Regions from separate parts of the Paenibacillus sp. UNC217MF genome, predicted to be linked through region 4. Evidence: riboswitches for the same ligand, from Rfam matches in the RefSeq annotation. Region 4 holds a riboswitch; each other region holds the start of a gene.

Region 1 (4,927 bases), on a different contig from region 4:
ATACCGTATTTGTAGTATCTGTAAGCAATACGAGCTCGTATGCCAACAAGCTGTCCTCCGGCTCATCCTCGTTCACGCTTGGACAATCAGCTGGTGTTCCAGTGATTACGAAGGTCAGCCAAGTGGGCAATTATGGAGATGGACGCGATATTCAGATCAGCTTTAATCGCTCCTCCGATGAATCGCGCGTAAGCTACTACCGGATTTTTGCAGTGAAATATTCGGATGCTTATCGCTTTGATTTGACTGAAGCAAACCGGGTTTCATCTAGCAATTATTATGATGTCTCGAAGAATGGCTATAGCATTACTTCAACATTGCCATCTAATATGCGTGATGTGAATGGCTCACTAATCCGCAGAGGGGAAACATACCGCCTGTTCGTCATGTCAGTTTCGAATAGCAACTCTGATTACAATGCATTGTCGGGAGCATCTGATTCCATCAATATTTCGAATAACTCAACGGTGTACAGTGCTTCCAATGTAAGAGTAAGCGATGTCGGAGATTATAATGACGGCCGCGATATGATGGTTACCTTCAACCGGGCCTCGGATGAATCGAATATTAGCCAGTATCGAATTATGGTTGTGAAGACGAGCAGATCGTACCGCTTTGATGTATCCGAAGCGAACAACGTATCCAACTACAATTATACGTCGATGAACCCGAATGGCAGAGACGTTAGCCTCAAGCTGAGCTCTACTGCGAGAGACGTAGATGGGGACCTGATCCGTAACGGAACCAGCTACCAAGTATATGTGCTTTCTGTTGGACGCGGTAGTTATGTGAATTCCCTGTCCAGCTCTTCAGATACGATTACGTTGTCTAACAATTCGACGGTGTACCCTGCAACGAACGTATCGGCAAGCAGTTTGGGTGGAAACTACAATGATGGACGAAACCTGAGTGTAACATTCAACCGTGCTGCAGATGAATCGAATGTGAACCATTATCGCGTAATGGTCGTGAAGTCTTCCAACGCAAGCCGTTTTAATCTAACAGAGGCCAATCGAGTTAATAATTGGAACTCAGCTGTCGTGTATCGGAGTGGCAGCAGCTTGTCGCATGTATTCGATGCGGATGCAAGAGATGTAGATGGAGCACCGATTCGCAACGGCAACAGCTACCGGGTATTTGTTCTGTCTGTAAGCTCCAATAGTCAAGCGAACAATGCGTTGTCTGCTCCATCTCCAGAGGTGACGCTTAAAGGCAATGCCTCGGTTGATGTTGTGACGAATGTAGAAGCGAAGATTATTGGCAAAAACGGTAATGCCAGCGACATTGAAGTAGGCTTTAATGCACCATCCAGTAATTCGTACGTAAATGAATACCGTATTATGGTCGTCCGCGCAGATCAGTCCTATGCATTCGACGCATATAGTGCGGGACAGGTGAGATCATCCAGCTACATTCGGGTTGGGAATCAGAGTGGCTATGTAAGACAATCGCTAACAAGCGGCTTGCGGGATGTTCAAGGCAACGACATTCAAAAAGGTGTTGCTTACCGGGTATTTGTGCTTACGGTAGCTGACAATAGAAGCGGCTCCTCGAATGCCTTGTCTTCGCCTTCTGGTGAATTTTCCTTGGTAGATCAATCTGTTCAGGCACCTACGAACGTGTTTGCAGCGAGAGAAGGCGTGAATGATTTCAAGGCTTACTTCACGAAGCCAGGCAGTGATAACGGAATTGCCTATTACGCAGTGATGGCTGTTCCTTCCGGTTCAGCGGGTTCATTCAACCTGGATCAGGCAAATCGTGTGGCAGGAAGTAATTATAAATTGGTTAGTGTATCAGGCGATGGTTCAACCATATTCTCGCTGTCCGATAATGATGCATATGGAAATCCGATTCGCACAGGCGTTACCTATAAAGTATTCGTGATGTCCATAGCAGATGGACGAAGTGCAACGGTGAATGCGCTGTCCACTGCATCCAACGAAATGACAGTTGGTGACGGATATTAATCCTCATGATGTGGGATAGAGAAGATAGATAGATGGCATTCAATAAGAGCCTCGGAATGATTTCCGAGGCTTTTTATGTATCACCAAGAGTACAAGAGAGTTGTGTAATGAGTAAGAAATGACTTCAGTGCTGTCTATTAGGTAATTGGTAGGGGAGAGGGGGGCTAAGCAGTAGTGGCTCTATAGGGAAATCGACAAATGTTCGAGCAGTTGGAGGGAATTGTACGAATCTATGGGAGCAAGGATGGAGAGGATAGGGGTGTTTTTGTCGGAAATAGGGTGAAACCACCTTGAAAATGACTATAAAATGACAAAAAATGATTTTTCGTGTCGAAAAATTGAAAAGTGTTATGAAAAAGTATTAATCTTTTCATTCGAGCAACCGATATAAAATATGGGTCTTGAGTTGGATAGGGAATGCGACCGTCCAACATGCTGATATGTAATATGTACTTTAGACCTATTCACGCGATACATGTCACAAGAACTAGTGCGTAACATTGCTATGACATTCTTGCCTGATAATCGATCTGCAACACGCAATGGATACATCAAGAAGAACAACATCAGGATTGAAAGGCAAACTCTTCGAAAGATGAGGACGCAAAGCCGCGGGCCTAACATCTTCACGGATTACGGCGGCCGGGTTGCCATTAATGTTGCGGTAACTACACAACGGTTATTCGGTGACAAGGCTATGCAGAATGGCCTTTTTTTTGCGCACAGAAGCTGGGGTAAATGATGGAAATTGTGTTGCTAAAATGGGACGAGTGTACTTCCTACGAAGACATAGATTCATTGATGGATCGATTTATCCCGTTCGTTACACCTGAAAAATACAAAAGGTTAGATAGACTTCGGAACCGTGAAGATCTTTATTGCACGGTTGCGGCTGACATATTGGCACGCATGCTGCTATGTCGAACCTTGAAATGTTCGAATAACGAACTTGTTATTCACACTCATCCCTTCGGCAAGCCATATGTGGAGGGTGATCCAGTATTTTTCAACATCTCTCACGCCGGTGCGTTCATAGCAGTGGCATTGGATGAAGCGCCAATCGGGATTGATATAGAGCAAGCAGGAGAATGGAACATGGACGTGGCTAGGCTGATATGCTCGCCGCGTGAGTTGGAATTGCTTGCAAATACGAACGACAGTCGTGCGCGTCAGGAATTGTTTTTTTACATATGGACGGCTAAGGAAAGTGTTCTGAAGGCATTAGGAACGGGTCTCAGCCTGCCTCCTAGCACATTCGAGATTGTGCAGGAGACAGCTGTACCTATACAGCATAATCAATTATGGAATGTTGATCATAATTATGTAAAGCAATATGTCGTTCCTGTAACAGGCTATAGTATGACTGTGTGCGCACAGCATATGGAATTTGCCAAGCAAATAGAGTACATCACATGGGAGCAGTTGACTCATAGGTTTACGAAATGGGTTGGATCGTATAAAGGAGAGGACGAGAATTGGCTTTCATGGAATTGACAGTAGAACGATTGGCAGGCTATGACGTACATTCTATCGAACTGCCTGAGGAGACAATGCGTCTTCTAAAGAAGCATTCGGCCGAGCATTCGGTCAAGTTGGAATCCGTCATGTTCAGTGCGTGGGCAACGCTGTTGTCCCGGTTCTACAACTCGCAGCAAGTAACTCTTCATGCCGTTCAAGCGGGACACGGCAATGGCAACCATACAGTAGTCAGTCAGGATGACGTAACCTTGCAAGGAATTATGAGCATTCATAACAGCTTGTCGGCTTGCGCAGAAGGACGTAACCTGACTTGCTCTGAAATAGCTTCTGACAGTGATGTGGCAACGTATTGCTGGTACGGAGAAGATGTTCAGCCCGTGCTTCCAGAGGGAGAGCAGGTATGTGACCTGCACGGCTGCATTCAGCATGCTGCTGGAACGGGCGCATTACCAATGTTCACAATGTATTACAAGGAAAATCAGTTCCAGTTATCGACGGTAGAGAAGCTGGGGGAGTACTTCTTGCAGCTGCTGGATGAAGCTGTGAAGCATCCTCAGAAGCGTATTGGCGAGCTGGAAATGCTGACAGAGCAGGACAAGCGCCAGTTAATTGAGGGGATGAATCAGACGCGAGCTGAATATCCTCATACATTCACGGTTCAGGCGCTGTTCGAGGAACAGGCTAAGCTGCATCCGGATCGAGTAGCTGTCATCGAAGATGATCGCGAGTTGACCTATTGCGAGTTGAATGCTCGTGCGAATCAATTGGCGCGCAGGCTGCGGAAGCTTGGCATCGATCGGGAACAGTCTGTTGGTATTATGGCAGAGCGCAGTGCAGAGATGGTTGTCGGTATCTTAGCGATTCTCAAGGCGGGAGGAGCTTATGTTCCACTTGATCCCGATCACCCTCAGGATCGCATTCAATATGTCCTGGAAGACAGTCGTACGAAGCTGGTACTGACTAGCAGATCGTCAGATATAGATTTGCCGAATACCATCGAGCAGGTTCATATGGATGACCCGAGCCTTGCTGATGAATCTAGCGATAATCTGGTATCTGTGAATCAGCCAGAAGATCTTATATATATCATTTACACATCCGGTTCGACAGGAAGACCTAAGGGCGTCATGGTTACTCATCGTAATGTCATTCGCCTAGTAAAGCGCACGAATTATGTGAAGTTTGGCGAAGGCGACCGTATTTTGCAGACGGGATCACTTGTCTTCGATGCCTCAACCTTTGAAATCTGGGGCTCCTTGTTGAATGGCTTAGGGCTCGTGCTCATCGATAAGACGACGATACTGGACGCTGAGCAGCTGGAGGAAGCGCTCATCCGCCATCAGGTAACGATTATGTTCTTGACGACGGCGCTGTTCATTCAATTGGTTGATCGCAATCCGCGCATATTTGCGCCGCTTCGCCAATTGCTTGTCGGTGGAGAGCTGATGTCGCCAAAGCACTTCTATCGAGCGGCTAAGGAC
Region 2 (4,927 bases), on a different contig from region 4:
TAAGATCATTGAAGGATCTTGCATGCTCTGCAATCGTGTAGGTGCCGAACTCCGTGACCTGGAAGGAAATATGCTTCTTATCAGCTGCCTTCATTCCGGCCAGTTTATAGCTCCAAGCATTTGTTGTTAGGCCTTGAGCTTCTGCGTACACGCCTGCCTTACGAATATCCTTTGTAGCTTCCATCAGCTTCAAGGAGATTTCCAACAGGATATTCTTTGCTTCTTGCGGCCCGCGGATCGTGATCATCGGAGACGTAAAGGTCGTCTCGCCATGATGCTTGCTAAAACCTTTGTCCTTATGCTCTGCAAGAGACACCACAAGCTCGAGTCCACTCGTTCCGATGAGTTCCACAATAGACTTATTCGGAATGGTAATATCGAATTCGGCTGTAGACAGAAGCAAATCCTTGCCTGATTCCTGCAGCAGTTTGGCGGCCGATTTGTCCAGCGTGAAGGAGACTTCATTGTAATCCTTCATGCTTACATCGCTAATATCGGGTTGAACCTGCTTGGTATTTTTGTCCTGCAGCTGTTTTTTCACGGTATTCGCATTTATCTTGAACTCCGCATTCACTGCATGCTCCTTCATCGTCTCTGCCAGTAATCCTGCCTTCATCGTCTTACCGGCTGGAATTGTTCCCACAGAAGTCGAAGGTGTAGAACTACTAGAACCTCTAGAGCCTTCAGATGAGGAAGACGAAATAGGCAACTCTGGCTTCGGATTCGGATTCGGAACAGACGGCTTGATGACATCAACAGTAGACGAGTGAATGTAACCGATTCGGATCCGTTCATTGTTTGCGTTGAACAGATTCGCATTTACAAGATTGAAGGTATATTTCCCTTCTTGGTCGCTCAAGAAAGCGATGGTTGCTATGTCGCCGTCTCCTTCATAAGCGCCTCCGTTGAGATTTACGGAGTAATCCAATTGCTTCTGGCCATTAGGTAAATCGGTTATGTTCTTTGTCGTGATAAGTGGGACATCCGGATAGTTCAACTTTTGATAGGTAGCCATCGTAACGCTTGGCTTTATATCTAAGAGAGTCAAGCGGCTGTCATAAGTAAGACTGAATGAAGCTGAATATACTGCTTCCGACACAGAATATTCGACCTTTACATCGAATGGATCTCCTGTCAGAACCTTAGATTCGCTGAGGCTAGGAGATACAACATCGGGATCGGGCTTTTTATCGTCGACGGAATTCTGCGTGACGAAGTTCTGTGTGTAATATACATTTGAATTCCCCCCGAAGTACACACCCACCCCTAGATGAGAAAAGTCTCCCAAAATATTCGAACGATGTCCTTTCGAGTTCATCCAGTTCTCGTGAACGAAGATGGCACTCGACTGTCCAGCAGCAATGTTTTCCCCTGCCTTTTGGTATACGATTCCGTCCGCCTTCAGCCGATCGAACGGGGATTTGCCGTCCGGATTGTTATGATCGAAGAAGCTTCTCAGCCCCATATCGTCGCTATGCTTGCGAGCAGTTCCCGCAGCCTTTTCATTCCACTTCAATGGCTTCATGCCCTCGCGGACACGCACAGCATTAGCCAAATCGAGGATTTGTTGCTCAAAGCTTGTCTGCAATCGCTTGCTAGGCGTGCCAAAGTACCCCTTGAACGCCAGTTCCACATCCTGGGCAATAAATTGGACAGCCGTCACCGTATTCCCTTGATGGAGATCATAGAACACGGTTGCATACATACCGCCGACCTTGTACAGGCTATATTGTCCGCTGTTGTCCATATTGTAAATCGTATTGCCTTTCCTAATTTGACTGAGGGAAGATCCGAAGGCTGCCTCTACCTCCTGCTTGGTTGAACCGAATCCAATGCTTCCATAAGAATCATTCGCATTCGTATAGAGTGCAACGACCTTGTGGTCCTGAACACCAACTTGTAAGTAATGTTTATAATCCTGATTGTAAATATACCACTCGAAGCCATATTCACTTAGATCCTTGCGAACCGGCAGTCCGATTTTTTGGAATAGTTGATCCTCGCTCATTCCTATGGTGATGCCTTGCAGTTGGTCTGCCCCTGCCTGCAGAGCATTGTTCGTTTTCGTGACAGTAATCATACTACCGACCAGCTTATCCGCTGCATAAAGGGTCGGCTGATAGATAAGCATCCCGGCTAACAGCGCAGCGCTAGCTGTAATCGTCATACGCCGCATTCTTCCTGCTTTAATGTGTTTATGCTGTTCTTGGTACATTGCGTTGTTGGTTGCTGTACAACATGGCCGCATCATTACATCTCCTATTCTTTTACATTCTGCGATCAAATGAGATGAACATCGGGGACGCTTTACAATAGCACAAAAAAAGCGCCACCCTAATGGCAGCGCAATAAAAAAAGACGCACGTAATGTCGCAATTAGGGCAACCCGGCTGTCATCGCATTGTGAAATACATTAGACCCGTGGCTTTGCGTCCCCTGCTTTCGCTAGGGTTTGCCATTATCCAAATGTTACAGATTAAATGTCTATAGTAACATGTAAATGAACAGCTTGTATACAACTGTGCCTATAGGTACGCAAAATTCAATCAAGTACCAGGTCTATCAACCCAGTACGATTTATGTTCGTCATGCACTTCTTCAATGAAGCTGCCCCATTTTAAAAAAAGGATCATGAAAGTACACTAAGACTTCGCTCGAATTTTAGTTAAAATCACATTTGCCGCTTCTACTGCACCACCAGCATTCTGAAAAGTTTCTGACAGTTTTTGCGCATTTTCCTGATAAGTCCGATTCGTCAACACCTCAGATACCGCTGCTGCCAAATATTTTGGCTTCTTTCCTTTCAACTTTAAACCTGCACCCAGTTGAGCAACCCGATCAGCCACTAATCCTTGTTCGCTATGTTGCGGAAATAAAACCATTGGAACTCCAAAATACAGGCTTTCATTCACACTATTCATGCCACAATGGGTAATAAATACATCGGCTGTTTGCAATACCGATATTTGATCCACGACGTTATTCACTGTGAAATTTCTTGGTATGTTGCCAAGAGAAGCAATCTCCGTTTTTTCACCAACTGACATCACAACATCATAGTCCGTATCTGCAAATGCCTGAATAACTTTTTGGTAAAAATCTTGATTTTGATTCAGTATAGTCCCAAGTGAAATGTAGATTAGTTTTCTATCTTTTTTATTAATCTGTATCGGCGGAGACTGCCTGATGGATGGTCCGACAAAAGCATATCGCTCAGAAAACGTATCCGCCATCGGCTGGAATTCTTTCGAGGTATAAACAATGGTGTCTGTTTCATTATTATTTTGAACAATCGATACAACATTCCCTATCTCATAACCATGATTCTTTAACAACTGAATTTTTCTGTTCATTCGGGGCCAACCCACGATCATCCTCCATACATCGATGAAACCACGCTTCATCAGTTTCGCGGTGTACTGATTAAAAGCAAAGGTAGTAGTCGAACAAACATATGGAATTTCTAGTTTTTTAGCAAATAATTTTCCCCAAAAGCATATAGAGTCAGATACAATACAATCCGGCTGGATTTCCCTTAATTCCTGACATACCTTCTCATCCAAAGCAATGGTCGTATCGGCAACCATCTCAATTAATGCTGTAAAATCTTTGCCAACCTTGCGATCCAATTCCTTTTGTGAAAGCTGGGGCAAGAACTCATCACAAGCAATGAATGCAGCACCAGCACCTTTTATTTTTTCCTGAAATTCTAGAAAGGAATAGTACCAAACTTGATGGCCTCTATTGACTAACTCGGCAACCACCGGAATGGTTGGATTGGTATGACCATGTGCGGGTATCGAAAAAAATACAATTTTGCTCATTCTGATTCATCTACCTCTCGCTCCGCTTTTTGGATCATCTCTACAAATTCCATGAAATGATTACTTTTTAAGAGAGCAATCCCTTTTGTCGCATCTTCCCCCAAGACAATCAGCTTATCACCAGCTTGTATCTGATACATTTCGCGTGCCTGTTTGGGAATGACAATCTGTCCCCGATCTCCTACCTTCACAACACCAAAGAACTGCTTCCCCGTGGGAACGAGCTGATTCGCCGCTTCTTCACTCATATCACGGGATAATTGATCCAGGGTTACTTGGAAAAGTTCAGCGAGTATTTTGCATTTAAAAATATCGGGCAAGGCCTCCCCGTTTTCCCACTTTGCTACGGTCTGTCGTGACACGTTTACCTTCTCAGCTAATTGTTCCTGACTGAATTTATGCTTTTTACGCAACACACGAATATTCATACCAATCATATTTTTCATCTCCGTATACGTTAAATATATAGAAGAACCAAGGTGGAAATCTATCAACAATTCGCAACATTTTATGTTAAGAATTGTGGCAAAGTACAAGTCATAGATGAAGCTAACGTCGATAGCGCCGTATTCGATTGCGAACCAAAAATTTTTCGCAATATATCCAATACTTGTGCACTGTTATTTGTCCATATCATACCAAATTAATAGAGAATACAAACTGAGGTGTTCTGTTAAAGAACAAGACTGTCGACAGTCTTGCTGTATCCATTAGATGTATCGATGATGTCCAAATGCTTCTATTTTATTGAAGTAATAGGTTTTAACTTACTGTTCCCTTCTTTATAAATTGGCTAACATGGGTAAAGCAGATTATTTTAGGGGGCTGTTATTTTGAAAAAACGGATAACCATACTACTAGCATTCTTATCATTACTAGGGATAACGGCATGCGGCAATACGATGCCGACAGCCGATGAAGTATTGCAGAAAGCAATTGAGGCTGATAAAAGTGTAAAGAGCTTTTCCTTGGATATCAATCAGACAGAGACAATCAAGGCAGATCAAAAAATTGAAGCTTCTAAGCTAACTAAAATAAGATTTGATTATACGAAAGAACCGATCGGCTTATATTTCGAAAATTCGATAATATCTAATGAGGTG
Region 3 (4,927 bases), on a different contig from region 4:
ACCGTTCCTTCGATCGCGATGCGATCGGTCAGGTCGCCGTCCTCTTCATCCGCAGCGGTAACTCCTTCTTTCGGATCGAAGTGATCGCCCACGAGAATTGTTTTATCCGTAGCGCCATGAATCACTGGCTTGTGATTGATCTTTTCTGCCACAGTGATCGTACGTTCAGCAACTGCTTGCTGTCCTTGGCTGTTCTCTACGGTGTATACCAGCTTATAGGCTCCTGGGGTAGAGGAGTCAACCGCTCCTTCGATCACGATGCGATCGGTCAGGTCGCCATCCTGTTTGTCCGTAGCGGTAACTCCGTCTCTCGGATCAAATTGCTCGCCCACGAAGATCGTTTTATCTGCTGCACCATGAATCACAGGTTTTGAAATTACCGGCGGAATGCTTCCATTTCCGAATGTCTTAAAAATATCGGTAAATTGATATTGCGCCGTTACGCCGCTGTTGTTTTCCAACATCGCATCCCGGTTCATCGACCAGAAGGAGGTCATCGCCAGCCCTTTCTCGATCGCATGATCCACAACCAACTGCGACCACTCTGTCGTAAAGATCGGATGAAGGTTGCTTTCGAACCCGATAGATGGTGTCGTACCAATGATTCCGTAAGCCTCTTGATCGGTTAGATCGATGTTGGCGAATTGCTTGTAGTATTGCTTCACTTGATTTTTCGTTGAATCAACGGCTCTCAGCGAAGCGGAGCCATAGTTTTCGCCAGGCTGGAGCGTACCATTGCCGTAGTTCATCGTCATGATGTTCACGACGTGGACATCCACGCCAGCAGACAAGTAAGCTTCCAACACATCCAGTTGAACAGAAGTCAGACCGCTTGGCAGTACAGGGAGTGTTAATACGATATCTACGCCCGTTGCATCCTGCAGCTTCTTAATCGCCTTTGCGTTGGCGATATTCATGTCTTTGTTCTGAGCGCCGCCCTCAATGTCAAGGTCAAATCGGGTCAGTCCATAGCCTTGAACCAGCTCCATATACGTATTAAAGAGCGTATCGGTGTCTTGAGTAACTTCCCAGAATGCAGCTCCGTTCGCACCGCCTAGCGAGATCGCGACATCTCCGCCCAACTCGCGAATTTCCCGGATGGACTGCTTAATTCCTTGATATTGGGTGTCTTGCGGATTCTTTTCGCTTAGTAAGGAATGTCCTCCCCAGCCCCATTGCACTCTGCCGTCCGCTACTTGATGCCCAACGGGCTGAACAAAGCCGAGATTGAAGAATTTCACGCCGGTATCCTCGGAAATTCTGGCAAGGTTAGGAGCGCCGTTGTTGGAATAGCCCGGCTTGGTAACCCATGCAACCATATCGATGAATGGGGAATTGACTTGCTTCGGCCACTCGATTCCTTGGCCAACCCCAAAGTCATACCCCGGAGCTGTCGCTTCGATAACGGTAATGGTACGTTTTTTCTCGCCCGTTAATCCTTGCGAATCCGTAACGGAGTACACTAGCTCATACTTGCCGGCTGCATTCGTATCGACTTCTCCCGTCACGGCAATGTGGAATGTGAGATCTCCGTCTTCTGCGTCCGTAGCCGTTACGCCAGCCAACTTGTCAAAGCTGTCGCCGACTGTAAGCGTCAGATTCGCAATGCCATGCAATACAGGCGGTTGATTCTTGCTTGGAGCTTCGATAACGGTAATGGTACGTTTTTTCTCGACCGTTAGTCCTTGCGAGTCCGTAACGGAGTAAATCAGCTCATACTTGCCGGCTGCATTCGTATTGACTTCTCCCGTTACGTTAATACGTGATGTCAGATCTCCGTCTTCAGCGTCGGTAGCCGTTACACCGGCCAGCTTGTCAAAGTTGTCGCCGACTTTCAGCGTCAGGTCTGCTATGCCATGCAATACAGGCGGTTGATTCTTGCTTGGAGCTTCATCACCCAGAATGAGCTGTCTGTTCATCTCCGGGCTGTTATCCGATACCCGCTGAACCAGCTCCATGCTTGTAATCTTGGCATCTCCCTTCAGTTTGAATGTATAGGATCTGCCAGTTTCAATCGTTTTTGCATCATAGACCGATTTCAAATCGACGACCGTGTAACCGTTCTCATTGGTTACGGTACCTGCCAAATAATCGCCGGAAGTCAGCGGCCCATCGGCTTGGATGTAAAGCTTCGGCAGCTTAACCGTTTTTGCGCTTCTTTCCACGGCTCTCAACACAGAATTCGATTCGGTCAAGGACTCATTATTGAAAAGGGTGATTTCTACCCCTTTATTGTTGCCCCAAGCTTCTGTATACGGTTTCACATCTGCCGTAACGTCCAGCTTGGTATATTTAATTTCATGTGTTGTCAACGGCTGGCTTCCGAAGAGGCCTTCTTTCGTTGTCTTTGTTAATTTGTCACGCTTGGAAGGATTCGCAGTAGGTGCATCGTTGGAAGCCATCCAAGCAATGACGCCGCCCAGACCATTCTCAAGCACATATTTCGTTTTCTCTTGAATGGATCTTTCATTGTCATAGGTGTAGAATACGCCAGTTGTCCCATCATACAGATAGGGAGCTTTGGCTGCATCATCCCAATATTCCTTGAGATTCGGGTAAGTGGCCTTCAGCTTGTCGAGGTTGCGATAAGACCAAATCCCCGTTCGGCGTCCGGCGTCCCCAATGGTGAGCGCTGCTTCGCCAACGGCGCCGCGGGATGGAGACTGATCCGCGTCTTTGGCGGATAGTGCAGCTTCGCCGAATAGTCCCGGATGATTCGGATCGGTTCCTTGCGACACTTTATCCCAGCCGCGAGTATAGTACGCCGCCCCAATCACAATCTTGTTCGGCTCGGCACCTTGCTCAATCAAATATTTTACGCTTTCGTCGACCGACAGGTTGTTGCCCGTGAGCGGGTCGTTCGGATTCGTATACAAGCCAGTATGGTGGCCGCTTACTTCATCCCATGCGCCGCGCATGTCATAGTTCATAATGTTGGCGAAGTCTACAATGTTGAATAGTCTTGGCACATCAATGCCGATATCGATCTTGCTCTTCGGCGCCGGAAGCGCAACAGACAGTTCATATGCTTTCCCAAGCTGGGCTCCTTGCTTATTCAATGCGTTTTTGAGATCTTGCAGGAGCAAAATATAATTGTTTTTATCCTCCGGCGTGGCGTATTTCGTGCCTTCATCGTTCTTGTTATCGACCAGATCAGGCTGTCGAACTTCAGCCGGGAACTCCCAATCGACATCCACGAAGTCCATGTTCGTGTACTTGATGAATGTCATGACATTTTGGATCAGATTCGCCCGTTTGGAAGCATCGGCTGCAACGACAGCGAAGTCGCCTGATTTCGACCATCCGCCAAGAGAAATGCCGATCTTCAGATTCGGGTTTTCTGCGCGCAATTGCTGCAGGGCGATAAGGATGCCCGCATTGGCCGCTTGCCATTGTACGCCTTCCTGGCCGACAGGCGCTTCTACTGCCGCATCCTTATCCGTAAAGACAAGGTTGCCTTGGGCATCAAAATCGAGAAACGCATAGTTCAGGTGGGTTAATTGATCGGCCGGTATATCCTTAGGATAAAAGTTCCCTTGTCCTCCCCAAATCGACCAATCGCCATAGTACATAACATTCCTTATTTCCTTTGTCGCGTTTTTGACCACAGGTTCCTGTGCTGCGGAAACAGCCGACCCTGCATAAGCCGGTGCCAACGAAGACACGAACATCATGATGGTCACTACCGTCATTGCGAACAATCTCCGTGCACTCTGCTTTTTCCCAGTCTTCATCCGTTATTCACTTCCTATCAATAGATTTTATTAATAGGCAGCTAGGGTGGGGCATCTCGCCATGGATCATACAAAAACAACCATACGACTAATAGAGATGGGGGTCTATTAATCGGCAACTGGCTGGCATAGAATTTCTTCCTTAGCCCCTTTAGTTTTGCGTCACTAGATTTCCCTAGCTTTGCCTAGTAATACCTGCAAACATGCATACTCTTGCATAACGATACATGTTTACACCGTTAAATATACAGCAGTTTCACGTTTATTTAATGGGTCATACGGATTATTTGTGAATATATGAACATAGTTCGATATTATTATTCACTAGAAATATATCATGTTGAAATCCGGATGGAATAAGAGGATGTATGTTAATTCCATATGGTTTGATACTGGACATCAGCCTAGTAACTGCACCGATCCCTTGTTATTCCTTGTTATGCTTTTTTACATATTCCATATGTCCGACAAGGTTTGGGCAGTAGGTCTTAGGTAGGAGGGGAGATATATTGTAGTGTGGATGAACGAGCCAGAGTTCACACAATGATAACGGAATATAACTTTCCTTATCAGTAAAATTCATGCAACTATATAGTACTTGGACTGGATTAAAAAGGGCTGATCCTCCTTTTCTGGGCAATTATACCTCATCCAAAAGTTGAAGAATCAGGAACAAAACAGTGGTCTGACGATCATTTTTCGAAACGGAACCAGGATTGCTTTGACAGGTAATCCATTTTATTTTATAGTAAGTAACACACTAACTACTAAAGGAGATGCCATGGAAGAACTTTTTAAAGAGCTTCAGAAGTGGGGCTTTTCACAATATGAATGTAAAGCGTACATAGGGCTATTGAAAAATTCTCCTATAACCGGATATGAAATAAGCAAAAGGTCAGGTGTACCTCGTTCAACGATATATGAAGTACTGGCAAAATTAATGGATAAAGGTGCGGTGTATACAGTACCTACTGATCCTGTAACCTATGCGCCATTACCAGCAAAAGAATTAATCCGTCGATTGCGTAATGACTTTGACAATTCTATGGATTATCTTGAAAAGAATTTATCTGCGTTAGAAAGTGAACAAGAAGTAGATGTCATTCGACGCATCAGCAGTGATGAGCGCGTTGTGGCCGAAATGATTGACATAATCGATAAAGCTAAAAAAGAAATATGGTTGTCGATTTGGG
Region 4 (4,927 bases):
TAAGGAAGGATCCTCATCATCTTAGATTGCTAACGCCTCCTTCCAGCATCCGGTTGCTGCAATTGAGCTTCACTGCTGCTATCCGATCCCCTACGAACTGCACCTACCAGCATGGTGGGTTATGGAAAACATATTGCTACATACGGTACAATAGAGGCACAGACATAGTGCGTTAAGGGGGTGCCTCTTATTACGAAAAAGAATCAAATCATGTCCAGATTGCTTGGTTTCACGGCTCTATTGTTTCTCCTTGCCGGGTTAGCCCTTATCCTATATCCGAAGTGGAATCAATACAACGAACAACAAAGAGAGCTTCGGCTCCTTACGGAGTGGGACAACTTGCCGCAAGACAGCATTCAAGTAACCTCCAAGATACAAACCGATTCAACCACACCAAAAAAACAGGAGCCTAAATCCATTGACGGTCTCCTTGTATATGGGGCAATATCGATCGACAAAATCGATCTGCGGGAACCTATGGTAGAAGAAGCCACACCTGCCTCTCTCAAGGTTGGAAGTGGAATCGTTGTCCCCGGCCGAATGCCGGGCGAGATCGGCAACTTTGTATTGGCGAGCCATCGTAGTCTGACATTCGGCAGACACTTCAATAGACTCAATGAGTTAAAACAAGGCGATAAAGTTCAATTAGAAACGTCGGATCAGACCTACACGTATACCGTGCAATCGAAATCCGTCGTGACCCCAGAAGATCTGTCCGTTCTCGATCAGAATCCAACGGATCGGGAGCTGACACTCATCACCTGTGATCCAATCGACACAGCCACACACCGGCTTATTGTGAAGGCTGTCATGGAGAAGACCCCATAACGCCGCATCAATCAAAGACGCCTCCAACACCACTGTTTCTGTGGGATTGAAGGCGTCTTTTTAACACGGCCTGCTAGCTTCGTGGCGTATAGAAGTTTTCCGTGTAGTAGACTTTCGATTTACCTCCGAAAAATACGCCTACACCCATTCGCGAATAATCTCCTAATATGTTGGCACGATGCCCTTCCGAGTTCATCCAGTTCTCATGAACGAAGATGGCACTCGTCTGGCCAGCGGCAATATTCTCTCCTGCGGACTTATATATGATTCCGTCTGCCTTTATTCGATCGAACGGCGACTTACCATCCGGATTATTATGATCGAAGAAGCTTCTTTCTCCCATATCACCGCTATGCTTGCGTGCTGTTCCTGCGATCTTATCGTTCCATTGCAGCGGCTTCTTGCCATTGCGTACGCGAACTGCGTTCGCTAGATCGAATATTTGCTGCTCGAAGCTTGTCCGCAATTGCTCGCTAGGCGTACCGAAGTAACCCTTGAACGACAACTCCACAGCTTCAGCAATGAATTGGACAGCTGTTACCGTGCCGCGCTGACTCACATCATAGAACACCGTCGCATAAACGTCGCCTACCTTGTGCATACTGTATGTTCCGCCGTTATCCTTGTAGTTATAGATGGTATTGCCTTTCTTAATTCGGCTGATGGAAGACCCGTAGGCTGCTGTAACTTCCTGCTTCGTCGAACCAAATCCAATGCTGCCATAATCAGCCTTAGCATTCGAGTATAGAGCTACAACTTTCTTGTTGAGCACACCGACCTGCACATACTGCTTATAATCCTTGTTATAGATGTACCACTCGAACCCGTACTCGCTTACGTCTTTGCGTGCTGGTTGTCCCAGTCGCTCGAAGAGCTGCTTCTCACTCATACCGAGCGAAATGCCCTGAACCTTGACTCCTGCCGCCTGTGGCACATTCAACAATTCTGATGCAGCAGTCCCGCTTCCGCTAGTTTCATCCGCTGCATAGAGAGTTGGCTGTGGCATGAACATGCCGAACAGCAATGCAGCACTAAGCCCTATTGCAATTCTTCGCTTGCTGCCTACCAATGATTGTTTTTCTTCTACTTGCCAGTTTGCGTTGTTGTCAGTCGTTTCCGTACAACGTGTCCGCATCCTTACCATCTCCCATTCTTTGACGTTATCCGCTCGAATGAGATGAACACCAGGGGCGCTTCTTGTATATACAAAAAAGCGCCACCCTAATGGCGGCGCACTTAAATAGACGCTCGTATTGTCGCAATTAGGGCAACCCGGCTGTCATCGCATTGTGTAAATGCATTAGACCCGTGGCTTTGCGTCCCCTGCTTTCGCGAGGGTTTGCCATTATCCAAATGTAACAGTTATATGTCTATGGTAACATGCAACAGAACTGCTTGTACACTCCTGAACGATTGTAATCTTCTGTATGTGGACAGAATAGTAGGCTAACCGCCAAGGAACTCTCCTTGGCGGTTCATATATCAACGCCTTACAAATAATCGTTTCCGAGCTATCCACATGAGTGCTGCGGCAGTAATGAGAATCATACCGACGATTGGCGATACAGGCGCTTCTTCACCAGTTTGCGGCAGCTTACCCCCCGCTTAGCATTCGGCTTCTTCGAATCCGTCTTGCCTCCTAGATCTGCATCATCAGGATTTCCTTCATCATCCTTGTCACCGTCTGGATTGCCCATGCCATGCTTCCACCCGGTTCCGTCGTATTTCCTGTATCGGGATCTGTCGTCTCACCAGGTACCGTAGGCTGATCAGGGTCAGTCGTCGTTAGGCGAGAGTCTACTTACACAATAATCCATGATTCTGAACAAAAACTGAAACATACGTGGTTCACTCTTTAAACGAATTTTAAACGAACGATCGACCTCTCCTTAATCTTCACCCTTTACGCTCAATAGACAGAGGCAAGTACGCTCTGAAGAACGGGAGGAATAGGAACGTTATGCGGCTCTATGAAATATTGCTAGCTTTCTCTTGCTTTGCATTATTGATAAGTACTCTATTTACACGCAAACTGCCCCGGCTAACCGGCATCGTAGCCAGTACAATCAGCATGTCCATTCTCACGCTGCACTTGTGGCAAGAGGGTTATCGATGGCAGATGTTCGGCGTGTACAGCCTAACTATCGTAGTAACGGGGAGTCTATGTTGGAAAAGTATACGGTCATCTAGCACGTTCAATCTGTGGAAATCTGTGCGCTATACTTTATTTGGCCTATCCTGCGTCGTAATCACATTGAACGTCTTGTTGTCGTCATACTTGCCTGTTTTTCAGCTGCCGAAACTGGAGGGACCCTATCAAGTAGGCACATTTACGATGTCGCTAACGGATGAAGGTCGAGAGGAGATCTATACAGAGAATGGTGGAGATAAACGTAAAATCCTTGTGCAATTCTGGTACCCCGCACAAGTAGATAATGTGCAGAAGACCGTACCTGTCTTTCCTGAGGATCCAAAGATGCTCACTGCCTATAAAAAGGGATTATCATCATTTATCAGGCTCCCTGAACCGATATTCGATTATTGGAAGTACATCCGCAGCAATGCCTATGAAGAAGCAGCAGTACAGCCTACTTCCGTTCCCTATCCATTAATAATCATCAATCATGGAATGGGGACAACCCGACTGCTTCATGTGTCTCAAGCCGAGCAGCTGGCCAGCCACGGTTATATTGTCGCTTCCATCGACCATCCGTACAGCACAGTAGCTACAGCGTTTCCAGATGGCATAAATACAGACTATCGAACTACTTTCAACATGGATAATTTCTATACGGTAGGCAAATCCATCGGAACGGTATGGACGGAAGATGTGAATTTCGTCATTCGCCAGTTGGATGGCTTGAATGCTGGTCACATGCCAAGCCCACTTACGGGCGCCATCGACATGGACAAGATTGGTGTCATGGGCCACTCCTTCGGGGGTGCGACCGCATTTAACGTCTTGAACACGAACCCCCGCGTCAAAGCGGCGGTTAATATGGATGGCTCTCTCTATGAATTAGACATCAATAGACTAGCCGACAAGCCCGCCCTGTTCCTGAAGGCTGATAAGTTCACCGAGATGAAGGAGCAGCAGCGTAAGGGGCTTATTACAGATACGAAGATGAGCAGCATCATTGCACAAGAACTTGCCATAATGGAGAAAGTAAAGCAGCACGGTGGAAGCATCATTCAATTGGAAGGTGCGAAGCATTATAATTTCACCGACCTGCAGCTCTATTCGAATCTCCTGCAATACGCCGGTATTACAGGAACAATCGACGGGTACAGAGGGTCATCTGTCGTCAATCACTATGTTCTGGATTTCTTCAATAAGAACCTGAAGGGTACTGGCGGAGCGCTGATGAACAGCACCAGCAGTGAATATCCCGAAGTTACTTTTCGTTGACACACAATAGTAATGCTACTAGGCCGGGAAAGGCAGTCTTCCTTCCCTTCCCGGCCCCAGTCTAATGAAGATAAAAAATCAATTACAGGGTAAGGAATCGATTTAATCATAAGTAATATACCGACGGTTGGTATCTATTTGTGCAAAAAAAAGTTGTTCTACCCCTTACTTGAAATTCGGCGGACATTCCATCCATTGATACCTGCAACCACAATTCCGGAGCCGAGCAAGCTTAATCCCCATCCTGTCTGACCAAGCCCAAGTAGGACTCCTCCTACAGTCAGCAGCAGCAGTCCGATACCACCACTTATTATAGCACCTCTGTATGCCGCCTTCCGAGATGGATGTGCAGCTTGATAAGCCTGATTCATTGCTCTCTTGTAGGTGCTGTCAGACAGCCTCTTCGTAGATTCAAGCAGCCTCTTATTTCTCATATTCATGCGCTCCCCCTCTCCAAGTTCTTCCTCATCTTCATCACAGGTCCCTCTCATTCTCACTTTGCAATTCCTAAGTTAATGACTGCACTTGCTAAAGCACATACGCCAAACAGAACCGCCCAGCCTGCCCAAGTGCTTGTATCGCCACGCCGCTTGCTCAGCACGAGTCCGATGGTTCCCGCTATTAGAACCACACTCGCGATGACAGATCCAACGATAAATCCTACATGCATTTGCATTGTCATCTCCTCCT

Evidence for each region. A riboswitch is a leader RNA that binds a small molecule or an ion and turns the genes downstream of it on or off. The one in region 4 is predicted to bind cyclic di-GMP.
Region 1: another riboswitch for cyclic di-GMP. It lies ahead of BP95_RS0110915 (4'-phosphopantetheinyl transferase family protein); the one in region 4 lies ahead of BP95_RS0124875 (CAP domain-containing protein).
Region 2: another riboswitch for cyclic di-GMP. It lies ahead of BP95_RS32340 (CAP-associated domain-containing protein); the one in region 4 lies ahead of BP95_RS0124875 (CAP domain-containing protein).
Region 3: another riboswitch for cyclic di-GMP. It lies ahead of BP95_RS34215 (glycosyl hydrolase family 18 protein); the one in region 4 lies ahead of BP95_RS0124875 (CAP domain-containing protein).

The regions. Positions count from the first base shown of each region.
Region 1 covers NZ_JMLT01000017.1:118,477-123,403, reverse strand. Annotated here, with positions in the region: gene BP95_RS0110925 (copper amine oxidase N-terminal domain-containing protein) at 1-1,967, shown strand, start outside; cyclic di-GMP riboswitch class I at 2,536-2,622, shown strand; gene BP95_RS0110915 (4'-phosphopantetheinyl transferase family protein) at 2,706-3,461, shown strand; gene BP95_RS0110910 (non-ribosomal peptide synthetase) at 3,452-4,927, shown strand, end outside.
Region 2 covers NZ_JMLT01000013.1:144,650-149,576, forward strand. Annotated here, with positions in the region: gene BP95_RS32340 (CAP-associated domain-containing protein) at 1-2,167, opposite strand, end outside; cyclic di-GMP riboswitch class I at 2,378-2,467, opposite strand; gene BP95_RS0109225 (macrolide family glycosyltransferase) at 2,643-3,824, opposite strand; gene BP95_RS0109230 (helix-turn-helix domain-containing protein) at 3,821-4,261, opposite strand; gene BP95_RS0109235 (DUF6612 family protein) at 4,658-4,927, shown strand, end outside.
Region 3 covers NZ_JMLT01000016.1:60,018-64,944, reverse strand. Annotated here, with positions in the region: gene BP95_RS34215 (glycosyl hydrolase family 18 protein) at 1-3,734, opposite strand, end outside; cyclic di-GMP riboswitch class I at 3,846-3,930, opposite strand; gene BP95_RS0110005 (TrmB family transcriptional regulator) at 4,516-4,927, shown strand, end outside.
Region 4 covers NZ_KK366029.1:117,922-122,848, reverse strand. Annotated here, with positions in the region: gene BP95_RS0124885 (NAD(P)/FAD-dependent oxidoreductase) at 1-25, shown strand, start outside; gene BP95_RS0124880 (class D sortase) at 211-828, shown strand; gene BP95_RS0124875 (CAP domain-containing protein) at 902-1,963, opposite strand; cyclic di-GMP riboswitch class I at 2,092-2,182, opposite strand; gene BP95_RS34665 (hypothetical protein) at 2,311-2,385, opposite strand; gene BP95_RS33345 (hypothetical protein) at 2,373-2,525, opposite strand; gene BP95_RS0124865 (alpha/beta hydrolase family protein) at 2,789-4,237, shown strand; gene BP95_RS0124860 (hypothetical protein) at 4,396-4,677, opposite strand; gene BP95_RS31340 (hypothetical protein) at 4,731-4,913, opposite strand.